4 regions of the Chryseobacterium sp. MEBOG06 genome follow, and region 1 is predicted to be linked to each of the others. Evidence: riboswitches for the same ligand, from Rfam matches in the RefSeq annotation. Region 1 holds a riboswitch; each other region holds the start of a gene.
The links. A riboswitch is a leader RNA that binds a small molecule or an ion and turns the genes downstream of it on or off. The one in region 1 is predicted to bind cobalamin.
Positions count from the first base shown of each region.

Region 1 (3,969 bases):
AATGCTTAAAATTTTCTTATTGACAGTAGAAACACCCAGTGTTGCATTAGATGCTTCAGTAGGAGTAAAAGGTCTTCTTTGTCCGAAACTTAATCCAAGCCATTTGTTATTGGTTAATTGAATTTGTGAAAGTTCGGACTGTGTCTGCCAGCTTGAGATATCATTTCCCTTATACAATTTCCAGCTGTTTGATCCGGAAGTGTTTCCAGTGAGATTATTCAGTGAAAGACTGGAAATTTGGTTGTTGGTTGAGGTAAAGGTAAAATAAGAAGCTTGTGACTGAATCAACTGCAAAGCCTGTTCAGCAGTAATCGTTCCATTGTATTGAATTCCAAAGACAAATGAATTAGCATTTCCATTAGAATTATCAGTTCCGAAATCTATAACAACTAAGCTTTTATTAGATCCGGTGCCAATCCAGTTGGTAATTTGAGAGGAATTGTACCATAAAGAACTGTATGCAGGAGTTGGCGTAGCAGGTGCTTGTGCTGTAGGATTGCTGAATCCATAAGATGCACCGTACCACTGGCCGTTTAATATCGTTCCATTGTTCATCCATCCTACTGAAGACCAGCTGTTCGTATCATTACCACGCCATAAACTCCACCAGTCCGGTGTAGATTGTTGAGAATGGTCATTAAAACTAACCTTATCAAGAAATCCGTTATTAAACGTTAAAATATAATCAAAAGCAGGTTCTGCACTTTTGATCATCTGAAGCATTTGAGGCCCGGTTATATTCTGCCCCGGATTAAATCTTACTCCCCAGACGTAAGATCGGTCATCAGTTCCATCTTTGAAATCTGCTACAAAATAGGCAGTTTGAGAACCTGTTCCCACGAAAAATTTTACATCATTTGCAGTAAACTGCGCAAGGCACAGTCCCACAATAAGTGTACATAAAAGACTTAATAATTTTTGCATTGAAGAATTATTTAATGATTAGTTTTTCAGTGAAATTATTATTCTTATCTGTGATTTTTACAATATAATTGCCTTTAGATAGAGTACTTACATCAATACCGTTTTGAGTATACTGCGTGTTGATGATCATTCTTCCGGCAGTATCATAAATCTGAATATTTCCGGTATTTAAACCTTGTACAAAGAATTTGTCACTTGCAGGATTCGGATATAATGACAATTTAGAAGCTTTTGTATTTTCAGCTGTAGAAAGAGATGGTGATGCACTATTATAAGCAATGATTTGATTAGGAAGCAGACTCACTGTAAAAGTATTTTCTAAGGTTCCCTGCAAATCATAAGTGTAAATTTTTCCCGGTGCAACATATCCCTTAGGGTCAGCAACATAAATTTTATTATTAACAATATTAAACCCATAGGCCGTACCATAACTATTTATAGGAATAGGTGCACTTGCAATTGCATTTGTTGAAAAAGAAGGAGCGGCAATAGATGTTTTATAAATTGACGCATCTTTCATATAATAAATATTCGTACCGTCTGTATCCATATAAGCTGGTTTTGTCCCTGCAGGAAGTGCTGTGCTGGAAACGATACTTTGGCTTGTTGTATTGTAAACCGTAAAAGTTCCAAAAGAATTAGGAGTATAAGGATTTCCGGAACTCATGATGTAAAGAAGGTTGTTTTTTTCAAAAATACTGTGTGGAAAATCTCCTACATTTACTTCTGAGATAACCGAATTGGTAGAAGTATTGATAACATCCATATACTGATTGATTCCAAAACCTCCCTTTAATAAAACATAAAGCTTATCGTCTTTACTGTAAATTTTTTCAGGTCCCGACCCTACAGCAATATTTGCTTCATGAGCATACGTGTTGAGATTGTAAACCGCTACATAATTATTGACAGAACCTGTTCCTCCCCAGTTGGTTACATAGAATTTGTCTCCGCTAAAAGCAATGTATCTTGGATTGTCCAGGTTGTTTGAAATCGTGGTAATCAAAGAAAAGTCAGATTTGTTGATGACCTTTATTTGGTTGGAAATGTTTAAAACCACAAAAATTTTGTCACCAAAAATTTTAATGTCTTGTGCGGTATCGCCCAGTGTTGCATTATTGTTATTGATTTTAAAATAGTTGTTGGTCACAACCGATTGATTGGAGATCAGCGATATTTCAGCATTATTGCTTCCGGCACCGCCTTCGTTGAGTACCAGGACCCCTTCAGTTTGCGCATTTGCAAAAGAGAGTACAAACGCAAGAATAAGAAAATAGATTTTCTTCATGATATAATTAAATTAAAGTTTTATTCCCGAAACCTCACCACAGGACAAAACATTCATGAAAAAATCTGTTTAGATTTTTCTTTCACAAACTTTTATTCCCGAAAGTTGAAATTAATTTAAGGCAGGTCTCCTGGCTTACATCTTATAGCCGCCTTCCCGGATTTTTATCCAGTGGTATTAAAGGCTATAAGTAGATTAGTTTACAGTTGCGGGAACAGCTCAGGATTCGAATATTTATTCTCACCTGATTCCCTATTAATGAACAATGTTCAACCTTAAAAACGCTGCAAATATATCATATAAATTAATAGATGTTTTTTTGTGAATTGTACCTGATTTCAAGTCTTTTATGGAATTTAATAAATTATTCAAAAAGATATTTTATCAAATTGATAAGTAATCTATCTTTATTGTTGGTTTTTCAGAATTAAAATTAGGAGCTTTATAGTTTATATTGAATTCATTTTACAATTTCGGTCGTTAAAATGGAATCCCGTGACGAAAAAAGACCTTCTCAAAAATTGAGAAAGTCTCGTGTTTTGACACCACTGCATTTAAAAAAAGTTACCAGTCGTGGCCGGGAAAATATTTTTTTCCTATTTCTTTACTATCTTATGAATGGTTGAATTGGCAGAAGTTTTTACCTCAACAAAATAAACTCCTGAATTCAAAAACCGGATATTAATCTTTGTTGCTTGGGAAGTTAATACTTTCTGCCCTGTAGCAGAATAGATATTCACTTCCTTCACATTCTCAGGACTATCAATTTGAATGAAGTCACTTGCCGGATTAGGATAGATACCGAATTTTTTCTTATTGACGCTGGAAACACCCAATGTAGAAAATGATTCTGCCGGAGTAATTGGTCTTCTTTGTCCGAAACTTAAACCTAGCCAGTCATTGTTATTCAGCTGAATTTGAGATAAATTGGTTTTTGCCTGCCAGCTTGAAAGGTCATTTCCTTTATATAATTTCCAGCTGTTTGGTGCGGAAGGGTTTCCGGTGAAGTTATTCAGTGAAAGACTGGAAACCTGATTACTGGTAGATGTAAAACTGAAATAAGAAGTCTGTGACTGAATTAACTGTAAAGCCTGTTCCGCAGTTATTGTTCCGTTATATTGAATTCCGAATACAAAAGAGTCAGCATTTCCGTTTGTGCTATCTGTCCCAAAGTCAATTACTACCAGACTTTTATTACTTCCGGTTCCTATCCAGTTGGTAATCTGAGAAGAACTGTACCACTTTGAACTGTAGGCAGGGACAGGAGCGGAAGGCTTGGAAGGCGGATCAAAACCATAGGAGATTCCATACCATTTTCCGTCAATCAAAAGGTCATTATTTACTCCGTTATTGAATGATAAATTTTCTGAGGTTAATCCTGACCAGGTAGACCAATAATCATCAAGACTTGGTGTATGATGATTGTAGTTTAAACTGTAAAGAAACCCGGAAGGAATTTCAACCTCTATCTTAGGCTCTGCATTAGCAATAGCATTGATAAGGTCTTCCATTGTTAAGTCATTAGAATCAAAACGATATCCCCATGCATAAGACGTAGGAGTATTGTTATCATTAAAATCAGCAATGAAATAAGCTTTTTTGGAACCGGTTCCTATCCAGAATTTAATGTCATTTTCTGTAAATTGGGCCGACATGGACTGCATGATAAGCAGTAAGAAAAAAAAATAGATTTTTCTCATGATATAATTAAATTAAAGTTTTATTCCCGAAACTTACCTTCAACGGAAAAATAATTT
Region 1 is NZ_CP084580.1:1,397,571-1,401,539, forward strand. Features, by position in the region: gene LF887_RS06525 (T9SS type A sorting domain-containing protein) at 1-924, opposite strand, end outside; gene LF887_RS06530 (T9SS type A sorting domain-containing protein) at 932-2,212, opposite strand; cobalamin riboswitch at 2,315-2,505, opposite strand; gene LF887_RS06535 (T9SS type A sorting domain-containing protein) at 2,809-3,912, opposite strand.

Region 2 (3,969 bases), 610 kb from region 1:
TTTTCCATTTTTCACTTTCAATTTTCAACTTTGAACTATTTCCTCTCGTTGATAGATATAAATTCTTTGTTTTCAGGGCCTGTATAATTGGCACTCGGTCGGATGATCTTCCCATCCTGTCTTTGCTCTATGATGTGGGCACTCCATCCTGTTACTCTTGAAATAACAAATAGAGGAGTGAACATCAGAGTAGGAACTCCCATTAAGTGATAAGAAACGGCGGAAAACCAGTCAAGATTCGGGAACATCTTCTTTTCTTCCCACATGACGGTTTCCAGTCTTTCTGCGATATTATACAGCAGCATATCTCCGGCTTCTTCAGAAAGCTGCTTAGCTACCTTTTTGATCACCACGTTTCTTGGGTCTGAGATGGTATATACCGGATGCCCGAATCCAATGATGACTTCTTTATTGGCGATACGCTTACGGATATCTGCTTCTGCTTCATCCGGGGAATTGTAACGGCTTTGAATTTCAAATGCTACTTCGTTGGCTCCTCCATGCTTTGGCCCTCGCAAAGCACCAATAGCCCCTGTTATACAAGAATAAAAATCGGAAGCTGTTCCCGCAATGACACGTGCAGTAAAAGTGGACGCATTAAACTCGTGCTCAGCATAAAGATTTAGAGATATTTCCATTGCCTTTACCCAGGAATCAGGAGCTTTTTTGCCATGCAACAGGTGTAAGAAATGCCCACCAATAGTGTCATCATCTGTTTCAACATTGATTTCTTTACCATTATGAGTATAGTGATACCAATATAATAGCCCTGAGCTAAATGATGCCAGAAGTTTGTCCGCAATATCTCTTGCTCCTGCCATATTATGATCATCTTTTTCCGGCTGAATACTTCCGACTGCAGATACCATTGAGCGCATGACATCCATTGGGTGTGCTGCTGCGGGAATACTCTTTAAAATATTTCTTACAGAATGAGGCAATCCTCTTAGAGACTTTAATTTTGCTTTATAGTTTTTCAACTGGGAGGCGGTAGGCAGCTGGCCGTATATCAGAAGATAAGCAACTTCCTCAAACTCTGTTTTTTCTGCCAGATCCAGAATATCATATCCTCTGTAATGAAGATCGTTTCCGCTCTTTCCTACACTACAAAGCGCTGTATTCCCTGCTGTGACACCCGAAAGAGCGACGCTCTTTTTAGGTTTAAATGTTGGTTCGGTGCTCGTTGACATATCAATTATTTTGTTTAAAAAGGTTATCTAATTTTTGTTCGTAATTATAATATCCGATGCTTTTATAGAGCTCTTCCCTTGTTTGCATCGTATCCAGTACATTGGCTTGTGTGCCTTCTTTACGGAGATGTTCGTATACATTCTGAGCTGCTTTGTTAGCCGCACGGAACGCAGAAAGTGGATAAAGAATCAACCCTACCCCTGCATTTTTCAATTCTTCTACAGTATACATTTCAATCATTCCGAATTCTGTTATATTGGCTAATACTGGGATTCCTGTGGCATCAACAAATTTTTGATAAAAGGTTAGGTCCGGAACGGCTTCTGCAAAAATAAAATCTGCTCCGGCCTCTTTGTAAGCTACTGCTCTTTCCAGTGTCTTTTCAAGACCTTCATTAGCGAAAGCATCTGTTCTGGCGCCAATTACAAAATTATCATCACTACGGGCATCCGCAGCAGCCTTCAGTCTGTCTACCATTTCTTCTTTGCTTACCACTTCCTTTCCAGGGCGGTGTCCGCAGCGCTTTGCACCTACCTGATCTTCAATATGTAATGCGGCTGCTCCGGCCTTGATCAATGATTTCACCGTTCTTGCCACATTAAATGCAGAAGGACCAAATCCAGTGTCTACATCTACCATTAACGGGAGGTCGCAAACATTGGTAATACGCTGAACGTCTATTAAAACATCTTCCAGCGTCGTAATTCCCAGATCCGGAATTCCTAAAGAACCTGCCGCCACACCTCCACCGGAAAGATAAATAGCATTGAAGCCAGCCTGCTGTGCGAGTAACGCATGATTGGCATTAATAGTTCCAACAATCTGAAGAGGACTTTCTTTTTCCATGGCCTCCCGAAATTTCATACCGGGAGACTTCAAACTTTCACTTTTAGTCATTATAATATTTATTGTTTAGTTGAAATTTGTTCGTAGAAGACAATAGACAAACATTGCAGTAAGCAGCTCTATCCAATGATGGGCGATAAAAAGTAATGAACGGAAGAGAAGCAAAGTAATGCTCTCCGTTTTCCGAAATTCGGAATTTTGAATAATTAAGTTCCTGCAAACCTGTTTGTTTCCAAGTCTGCTGCTCCTGCATAAATAATCGAGATCGGATAGATACACTTTTTAACTTTTTATGTTGATTAATAAAAAGTTCCTGATAAACTTCACAATACCTTTGGGAAAGAAAACTATGGAAAAGGAAAATACGGTGAACGATAGCATAATGAAAAAGCATACTGCTCCATTACCTATTTGTATCACAAAATAACATGACCTGACAAAGATTTTTGACCAAAATGTTATCCATATCGTATCATACCTGACTATAAGCTTCAGACCGCGAAAGCATCGTCAATTCGAAATAGGCAGGTCTCCTGACTTGTAACAGTTTTTATCGTCCTTCCCATATCCCGGGTATACAGTGGACCTTTATTTTGATAAAAACCTTATCCGTTACTTACAGTTGCGCGACAGTTCGTGATTTGCACACGATTCCCTTTTAATACACAGCTAAGTGTAACCATTTTCGGTTGATAAAGAAGGTGTTAAGAACTCCTTGGTGGTAAATATAAGTATTTTATGAAAATGACCAAGAGATTTTATGCAAACAATAATTATTCCAAGCTAATCAACTGTAAATGTATCATTTAAAAAAACACAATTAACAGTTCAGACATTACAATTTAGGCAATAACATTAATTTTTCGTTACTAAATTCATAAGATATGACGGTAAAATATTAAACCAACCTAAATAAAAACCTTATTTTACCTTTGCTTGACATTCACAAATAACAGATGTTTTCAAGGAAATTTTTGCCCTTTTTTACAAAAGTATTTTCTGAAATTTTCGCATAGGTAAAATCCGTATTGAGTGTCTGAAATTTTTACTGAAAACTTTACTGAAATTGTATTTTCAGAGACTTTATCGTAAGACATTTTACTTTAAAATAAGTTTCGGCCCATTGCTTTTAGCAATGGGCCAAAACTTATTTTTTACCGCTTTCAACAAGCGGAAATATTATTTTATTTTAAATCTCTAGATTTTAGCTCTTCCTGTAATTCCCAGTCGACTTTTTTTGAATTTATGACAAAAGGAATAAAAACAACAGGTAAAAATGTAAAGAATCCAAAGCCATTTTTCACTGTACTGTAAATAGAAATACCAGCCATAAACCCTACTATCACTGCATTCATTATTTTGTTTGAACTGGCTTTTTTCGCTCTTTCTATCAGTTCCTGATTGTTTAACTCATTCAGTTTATTTTCTATTGGTTATTTAGATTTAAAGGTTACGAAATTTATACTAAATTGTTGAGCTAAAACATCCAACAGTATAAATAACCAAGATACAAAAAATATTTTTCCAATAAAATAAGAACAGCTAAAGGATCAGTATTCCTTTAGCTGTTCCGGTTGTAATGTTTGAGTTCATGTTTTGAACCTTAGCTGAGAGCAGTAACGGGATAACGGTTTTTAAATCTTTTAAAATCTTTTAAAGTATATTCCGGGCAGGCGCCTTCCTGTGAAGTAATAAAGGCCCCCAGTGAAACCGCCTGAGTCATAATCTCATGAGCAGAAGCTTCATTCCCGATCCTTTTGGATAAAAATCCTGCCAAAAATGAATCTCCGCTTCCCACCGTATCTTTAACCTCAACCGGGATTGTAGGATAGAGATAAAAACGATCATCTATAGCATACAATGCTCCTTTACTTCCTTTAGAAATAATAATTTCCCGAATCCCGAATTTGTCCTGCAGATATCTGATACTGT
Region 2 is NZ_CP084580.1:2,006,354-2,010,322, reverse strand. Features, by position in the region: gene prpC (2-methylcitrate synthase) at 36-1,190, opposite strand; gene prpB (methylisocitrate lyase) at 1,192-2,088, opposite strand; cobalamin riboswitch at 2,543-2,736, opposite strand; gene LF887_RS09220 (hypothetical protein) at 3,222-3,392, opposite strand; gene LF887_RS09215 (carbohydrate kinase family protein) at 3,641-3,969, opposite strand, start outside.
Region 2: it holds a riboswitch for cobalamin, as region 1 does, so the genes downstream of both, prpB (methylisocitrate lyase) here and LF887_RS06530 (T9SS type A sorting domain-containing protein) in region 1, are expected to answer to the same signal.

Region 3 (3,969 bases), 2.5 Mb from region 1:
TCAGCATTACTTTTCTTAAATTCCGAACCTGTCATCTGAATAAACCGATGTTTTATATTTTCAAACGCTTCTCTTTCCGGAGACCAACTTTTAGTGGTTTGGATTTTGAAAGGAATACCGGAATCCAGTAATATTGCATTTTCATGAATCAGTAATTTTTCTATTTCAGTGGCGAGCTGGAAATGATAATCAAAAAGCTGACGGTCCGAAATGTTAATAATCAATTGATTTTCATTGATATTAAGAAGTATGAAGCTTTCTTTGAACTGTTTTTTCAGATCTTCCAGCTTTTGGATAAAATTGTTAATATGATCAACCTGTACTCTGGCTGCCAGATTTGCTTCATTATCGATATGACCTCCATATCCCTCAAAAAAATTAAAAAACTTGAAATGGTATAAATCTTCAGGAAACTTAAAATACCAGTATACTCCTAAAATCATGGTTGGTTGAGTTGATGAATTGGATAAATATCAAAATTAAATAAAATTTCACACTCCAAGACTTTCAAAACCCTTAAATTTGTCTTCAATAAAAATTTACTTGGATGCTTAGGAAAATTTCAATTGCGGCAGTTACTTTTTTGTCCGTAGTTACAATCAATGCACAGAAGAATAAAAATACCCAGCTGGAAAGACCGAAATTAGTGGTGGGTCTGGTCGTAGATCAGATGCGTTGGGATTATTTATACCGTTTTTATGGCAAATTCGGAAATGACGGTTTCAAAAGACTGTTGAATACAGGATATTCTTTAAATAATGTACATATTCCATATGTTCCTACTATTACAGCTTTGGGGCATACCTGTATCTATACAGGTTCTGTACCGGCAATTCATGGTATTGCAGGAAATGACTGGACAGATAAAGAAACAGGTAAAGGTGTATACTGTACGGCAGATGAAAGCGTTCAGCCTGTAGGAACCACCAATACAAAAATTGGCAGCCACTCTCCCAAAAACCTTTGGTCTACCACAGTAACGGATGAGCTGAGACTGGCAACCAACTTCCAGGGAAAGGTAATTGGTGTTTCTCTGAAAGACCGTGCCTCTATACTTCCGGCAGGACATACGCCAAACGGAGCTTTCTGGTTTGATGACAGTACAGGGAATTTTATTACAAGTACATGGTATATGAATGATCTTCCTCAATGGGTAAAATCATTCAATACACAGAACCTACCGGAAAAACTGGTAGCAAATGGCTGGAATACCTTACTCCCGATCAATCAGTATACAGAAAGTGCGCCTGACAATTCTCCATGGGAAGGATTACTGGGAAGTGCAAAGACCCCTACATTCCCTTACAGCAATCTGGCTAAAGATTATCAGGATAAAAAAGATAATATCCGCTATACTCCTTTCGGAAATACGCTGACACTGAAGCTGGCAGAAGCTTCTGTAGAGGGTGAAAAACTGGGTGGTGACAATATTACAGACTTCTTGGCAATTAACCTTGCTTCTACAGATTATGCCGGACACAAATTCGGGCCTAACTCTATTGAAGTGGAAGATGTTTATATCAGATTAGATCAGGATCTGGCAGAATTCTTTAATTATCTGGATTCAAAAGTTGGAAAAGGAGAGTATACTGTTTTCCTTTCTGCTGACCATGGTGGAGCACACTCTGTAGGATTCCTGAAAGAACATAAGATCCCGACAGGTTTCTTTGGAGAAGGAGCTCAGAAAGATCTTAACCAAAAACTGAAAGAGAAATTCGGAGCTGATAAATTAATCAATGCCATCGATAATTATCAGATCTATTTCGACAGAAAAGTATTGGCTGACAGTAAGCTTGAATTAGATGACGTAAGAAACTTCGCCGTTAAGGAGCTTGAAAAAGACCCTACTGTTTTATATGCCGTTTCTGTAGATAAAGTTCAGGAAGCAAGTATTCCGGAACCTATCAAACAAAGAATTATCAACGGAATCAACAGACAGAGAAGTGGTGATATTCAATTGATTTCTCATGACTCTATGCTTCCTCCATACTCTAAAACAGGAACTACACACAGTGTATGGAATTCTTATGATTCACATATTCCATTAATCTTTATGGGATGGGGAGTTAAGCAGGGAGAAAGTAATAAGGCCTATTATATGACCGATATTGCTCCTACTGTTTCTTCATTACTTAAAATTCAGTTTCCAAGCGGAAATGTTGGAAATCCAATCACAGAGGTTATTGGTAAATAATTGAACAAAATGATTCGATCATATAGAACTGCCTTCATTTGAAGGCAGTTTTTTATTTTACTTATAAAGGTTAATTTACGCTTTAGGAGTGTTGTTCATCAAATCATTAGTAGAGATGATCTTTCGAATGGCTGTTTTTGATATTGAGAACAGTCATTTTACTTTTGTTTATTTTAAAGAAGAATCTATGGGAAAAGAAGCCGTGGTTTGCAGATTGGTTTTTTGGCTAATAGATATAAAAAGTTATCTTTGCAAAAATTTTGGTTTCCAGTATATTGGAATGAAAAGGGAATCGGGTGAAAGCCCCGGACTGTCCCCGCAACTGTAAATCGCAACTAAAAGTTTCTGCAAGCAGCCACTGTATACAACGGGAAGGTGCAGAATGCGAAAGTCAGGAGACCTGCCAGAGTTATAACCAAAAAACATATTGCTTTCGGAGGAAAAGTAAAATAATATGGATATAAAAAGATCTTTAGCACTGCTTTTTTCATCTTATGGCTGTTTTCTTTTCGGACAAGAGAAAGCCATTGATACTATTTACATCTTCGACAACCAGATGAACAGGGTAAAACTCTTTCATCCGGTGAAAACCATTACAGCCGAAGATACAGAGAAAAATTCTACTAACCTTTCAGAACTGCTCAGGTTTCAATCTCAGGTTTATATTAAAGAAAATGGACGTGGGGCTGTTTCTTCACCTTCTTTCAGAGGAACTACTGCACAGCAGACCGCCTTTGTATGGAACGGAATTAATATCAATTCCAACTTTCTGGGACAAGGAGATATCACCAATATGCCTCTGTTCGGATATGATCAGATCGGAATAAAAGCTGGTGGCGGAAGTGTGGTATACGGAAGTGGAGCCATCGGAGGAAGTATTCACATGAACAATACTCTTGATTTTAATAAGGGATTTCATGGGGGACTATTTTCAGAGGTTGCCTCTTTCAATACGTTTAATAACTTTGTTAAAGGATCTTACAGCAATGACAGGTTCAGCTTTAAAGCTTCAGGAAATTACTCTGTAAGTGAAAATGATTATAAGGTAAGCGACCTTAATTATATCAACAGGAACGGAAATTATTACAATACTACATTTAATGCAGGAGCTTCCTACAAAATAACTGATGAGCATAAAGTTTCGTGGCAAAGCCAGTTTTTTGACTCTTCACAGCATTATCCTATCTATGAAGAAACCGCAACGAAAACGAAATATAAAACCCAGAGTGTAAGAAGCCTTATCGCATGGGACTGGAATAAAACAAAATTCAGCAACTCTTTCAAAGCTGCTTATACAGAAGAAAATTTTCAGTATTTTGGAGCTTTGGATCTGCCTAAATCAAGCGGTGGCACAGGGAAAAACTATATTTTGAAAAATGATTTCAATTATTTTCTGAATTCAAAGTGGAATATCAATCTTATTGGAGAATTTCAGGTCAATAAAGGAGAAGGTTATAAAAGTGGAATAGTAGATGTAAGCAGGAATGTAGGTTCTGTTTCCGCATTGCTAAGATATTTCGTAACAAAGGACCTGCGTTTTGAAGGTGGGTTTAAAAAGGATTTTGTAGAAGATATCAATTCTCCGGCTTTGTATTCTTTCTCAGGAAAATGGAATACTTCAAAATGGTATAATGTAGGGCTTAATTTATCCAAGAATTTCAGATATCCGTCATTTAATGATATCTATTATGAGCCGGGAGGGAATAAGGATCTGAGACCGGAAACCTCTGTTCAGGTAGATATGAACCACGAGTTTAAAGTGAAGAATTTTAAAC
Region 3 is NZ_CP084580.1:3,937,672-3,941,640, reverse strand. Features, by position in the region: gene LF887_RS18030 (hypothetical protein) at 1-443, opposite strand, end outside; gene pafA (alkaline phosphatase PafA) at 548-2,194, shown strand; cobalamin riboswitch at 2,439-2,617, shown strand; gene LF887_RS18020 (TonB-dependent receptor plug domain-containing protein) at 2,649-3,969, shown strand, end outside.
Region 3: it holds a riboswitch for cobalamin, as region 1 does, so the genes downstream of both, LF887_RS18020 (TonB-dependent receptor plug domain-containing protein) here and LF887_RS06530 (T9SS type A sorting domain-containing protein) in region 1, are expected to answer to the same signal.

Region 4 (3,969 bases), 620 kb from region 1:
GCCTTTTTAAAATACATATTAACTGTTCAAGATGTATTCCTTTCAAAGGAAGGTTTTTAAAATAACAGATCGTGCTATGAATATCATAACACGATCTGAGCAAGAATCTAATTATCTAAGGTTTTTTAAAGTGCATATTCTACTGAAGCTTCTTTAGCTGCGGCCACCATTGCTATTAAGGCTTTTTCTGTTTCTTCCCAGTGTCTAGTTTTCAATCCGCAGTCCGGATTTACCCAAAGCTGATTGGCAGGAATTACATTCTGAGCTTTTCTCAGGAGTTCAATCATTTCTTCTTTGGAAGGAATTCTTGGTGAATGGATATCATAAACTCCGGGTCCAATTTCGTTTGGATACTTAAAGTCTGCAAAAGCATTTAAAAGCTCCATCTGAGAACGGGAACATTCTATGGTAATCACATCAGCATCCATATCTGCAATATTTTCAATAATATCATTGAACTCAGAATAGCACATATGGGTATGAATCTGGGTAGCATCTTCTACTCCACTTGCCGAAATTCTGAAGGCTTCTACCGCCCATTTAAGATAATTTCGCCAATCTGTTTTCCTTAAAGGAAGCCCTTCCCGGATTGCAGGTTCATCAATCTGAATAATTCTTATTCCTGCTCTTTCAAGATCCACTACTTCATCACGGATCGCCAGAGCAATCTGTTTGCAAGTCTCAGAGCGAGGCTGATCATCACGTACAAAAGACCATTGCAGAATCGTAACCGGACCTGTCAACATTCCTTTTACCCATTTCTCAGTCTGCGACTGTGCATACTGAGACCAATATACAGTCATCGGATCTGGTCTTGAAACGTCACCAAAGATCACTGGCGGTTTTACACAACGGCTTCCGTAGCTCTGTACCCAGCCGTTTTTAGTGAATGTAAATCCTTCAAGCTGTTCTCCAAAATATTCCACCATATCGTTTCGCTCAAATTCTCCATGTACCAGTACATCTATTCCTATTTCTTCCTGCCAGCGGATGGTTCTTTGGGTTTCTTCTTTCAGTAAAGTATCATATTGTTCAGCTGTAAGTTCTCCTTTTTTAAATTTAGCTCTCCAGCTTCTTACTTCTGTGGTCTGGGGAAATGAGCCGATGGTTGTTGTCGGAAATAAAGGAAGCTGTAATGCCTTCTGCTGTTTTTCTTTACGGATTTTGAATATATTTTTTCTTTGAGCATCTTCTTCAGTCACCGCATTAGTTCTCTGTTTCACCTCATTATTATGAATAAGAGAAGATGTTTTTCTGTTTTCAATGGCTTTTTTGTTTTCTTCAAACTCAGCAAGGATATTTTCATTTTCTGTTCCGGATGCAATTTCCTTCAGACTTACTACTTCTTTCACCTTTTGTTTTGAAAAAGCCAGCCAGTTTTTAATTTCGGGATTAAGATTCGTTTCAAAATCCAAGTCACATGGTGAATGAAGTAATGAGCATGATGGTGCTATAAAAACTCTTTCGGAACCAAGCTTTTCAACAGCTTTCCTGATGAAAGACAACGATTTTTCATAGTCATTTTTCCAGATATTTCTTCCGTCAACAAGTCCTAATGACAGGCTTAAACTTTCCGGAATTACGTTGAGAATATCTTCCAGCTGCTCAGGATTTCTTACAAGATCTGTGTGTAATACATTTACAGGAAGTGAGACGGCAAGAGACAAATTATTCTTCAATCCTTCGAAATAAGTAGCCACAATAAATTTCAGTTTCGGGAAACGTTTTCTTATTTCAGAATAAATATATTGATAGGTTTCTTTTGCCTTATCCGTTAAGTCCAAAGCCAGAAAAGGTTCATCAAACTGAATCCATTCAGCACCCTGCTCCTGAAGTTTGGTTAAAATCTCTGTATAAACCGAAAGTAGATTTCCTGCCAGATCCAGCTTATCAAATCCTTCTTCTTTTTCTTTTCCTAAAAGAAGGTAAGAAACAAGTCCTATAATGACTGGCTTTGCACTTATTCCTGCCTGCTTTGCTCCTGCAAATTCATTGAAAATCTTATCTGAGCTCAGCTTAAACTGCTGGTTTTTGTAAAATTCAGGTACGATATAATGATAATTGGTATCAAACCATTTGGTCATCTCCATCGCGGTGATATCCAATCCGTCTTTCTGATATCCTCTTGCCATTGCAAAGTAAAGGTCCAGTTCAGAATTGTTTTTTTTAAGCACCACTTCATGATAACGTCTCGGAATTGCCCCTACAACAAGGCTCATATCCAATACCTGATCATAGTATGAAAAATCATTACAAGGAATTAAATCTATTCCTGCGTCTTTCTGGATATTCCAGTTTTGGGTACAGATATTCCTTCCTGTAGTAAGAAGTTCTTCTAAAAGGATCTTACCTGACCAATATTGCTCGCAGGCTTTTTTGAGTTCTCTTTTACCACCAATACGCGGGTAGCCCAGAATGTGTGTTTGCATTTTTTAAACTTTTTAATTAGACTTAATGTAAAGCTCTCTGAAATGCTTCGCAACACTTTAACGGATAAATAAGATTTTGGAAAACAATGACATACAGAATAACACACCTCCTCTTTCATAAGAAAATGCATAGTCCGATATATCATCTGTATGACCCAAAAGCTTCAGACCGCGAAAGCATTGTCAATTCAGTAAAGGCAGGTCTCCTGACTTGTAACAGTTTCCGTCATCCTTCCCGCTTTTGGCAGTGGATATGCAAGGACAGAAACTTTTGATATGTTACTTACAGTTGCGCGACAGCTCGTGATTTCCACACGATTCCCTATTAATCTACCTTAAGTAAAACCTTTCCTGTTTGATGAAGTATCTATAAAGAACTGATTTTTACCAGTAACAACCGTCACCAGTAAAGTTTTTAATTTTGTGTAAAATTAGCAATACAGAATAAAACAACAATAAACAATGAATAATTAAGCAAATTAAACTTTTAAAACAATTTATAAAAGCATAAAATTCCTTATCTTTAACTGTTTTTATAATTTAAAAGAATAATATTCTGTGGAAGAACTTGATGATAAAGATGTACAGTTACTCAGACTGCTTCAAAAAAACGCAAAACTGACAGTTAAAGAACTGGCCAAAGAAGTTAACCTGTCTACTTCTCCTGTTTTTGAAAGAGTAAAAAGGCTCGAACAGGAAGGATATGTTAAAAGATATGCCGCAGTTCTGGATGCTGAAAAGCTCAATCGGGGGTTTACAGTTTTTTGCCAGATCAAATTAAAAATCCATGACAGGTCTGTGGGTTATGATTTTGTAAAAGAAATTCTGGAGATTGAGGAAGTGGCTGAATGCTACAACATTTCCGGAGACTTTGATTTCCTGCTGAAAGTTCAGGTCCGTGATATGAAACATTACCAGGATTTTGTATTTAATAAACTGGGATCTGTAGATTCCATTGGAAGTACCCACAGCACTTTTGTAATGGCTGAAGTTAAGAACAACCATGGAATAACGATTTAATTGAAAATTTTAAGAATGGAGAATTAAAAATTAATCATGACATCAATTTTACACCTTTTACTTGCTTGAGGGTACAATTTTTCACTTTTTATTTTCAATTCTCAACTCTTAATTTTTTCATTTTTAACTCACTATGTCTAGTTTCCTTTAAACTCCGGGCTGCGCTTCTCTATGAACGCTCCGATACCTTCGTTGTGATCTTCTGTAGTGAATAATTCTCCAAATAAGGCGGCTTCCTGTTGTAATCCATCTTTGATATGCAGTTCAAAACCTGTATTTAAAGACTGTTTTGCTTTGGCTACAGCCACCGGACCTCTGGAAGCAATTGTTTCTGCAAGTTTCTGAGCTTCATTCAAAAGGTCTTCCGGAGCAAAAACATGATTCACAAATCCAAATTCTTTACAGGTGTCTGCAGAATAAAATTCTCCGGAGAAAACCATTTCTCTAGCCTTATATAATCCGATGGCCCTGGGTAAGCGCTGGGTTCCGCCAAAGCATGGCAATAATCCTAGAGTTACTT
Region 4 is NZ_CP084580.1:2,017,973-2,021,941, reverse strand. Features, by position in the region: gene metE (5-methyltetrahydropteroyltriglutamate--homocysteine S-methyltransferase) at 126-2,429, opposite strand; cobalamin riboswitch at 2,608-2,794, opposite strand; gene LF887_RS09270 (Lrp/AsnC family transcriptional regulator) at 2,988-3,449, shown strand; gene LF887_RS09265 (enoyl-CoA hydratase/isomerase family protein) at 3,587-3,969, opposite strand, start outside.
Region 4: it holds a riboswitch for cobalamin, as region 1 does, so the genes downstream of both, metE (5-methyltetrahydropteroyltriglutamate--homocysteine S-methyltransferase) here and LF887_RS06530 (T9SS type A sorting domain-containing protein) in region 1, are expected to answer to the same signal.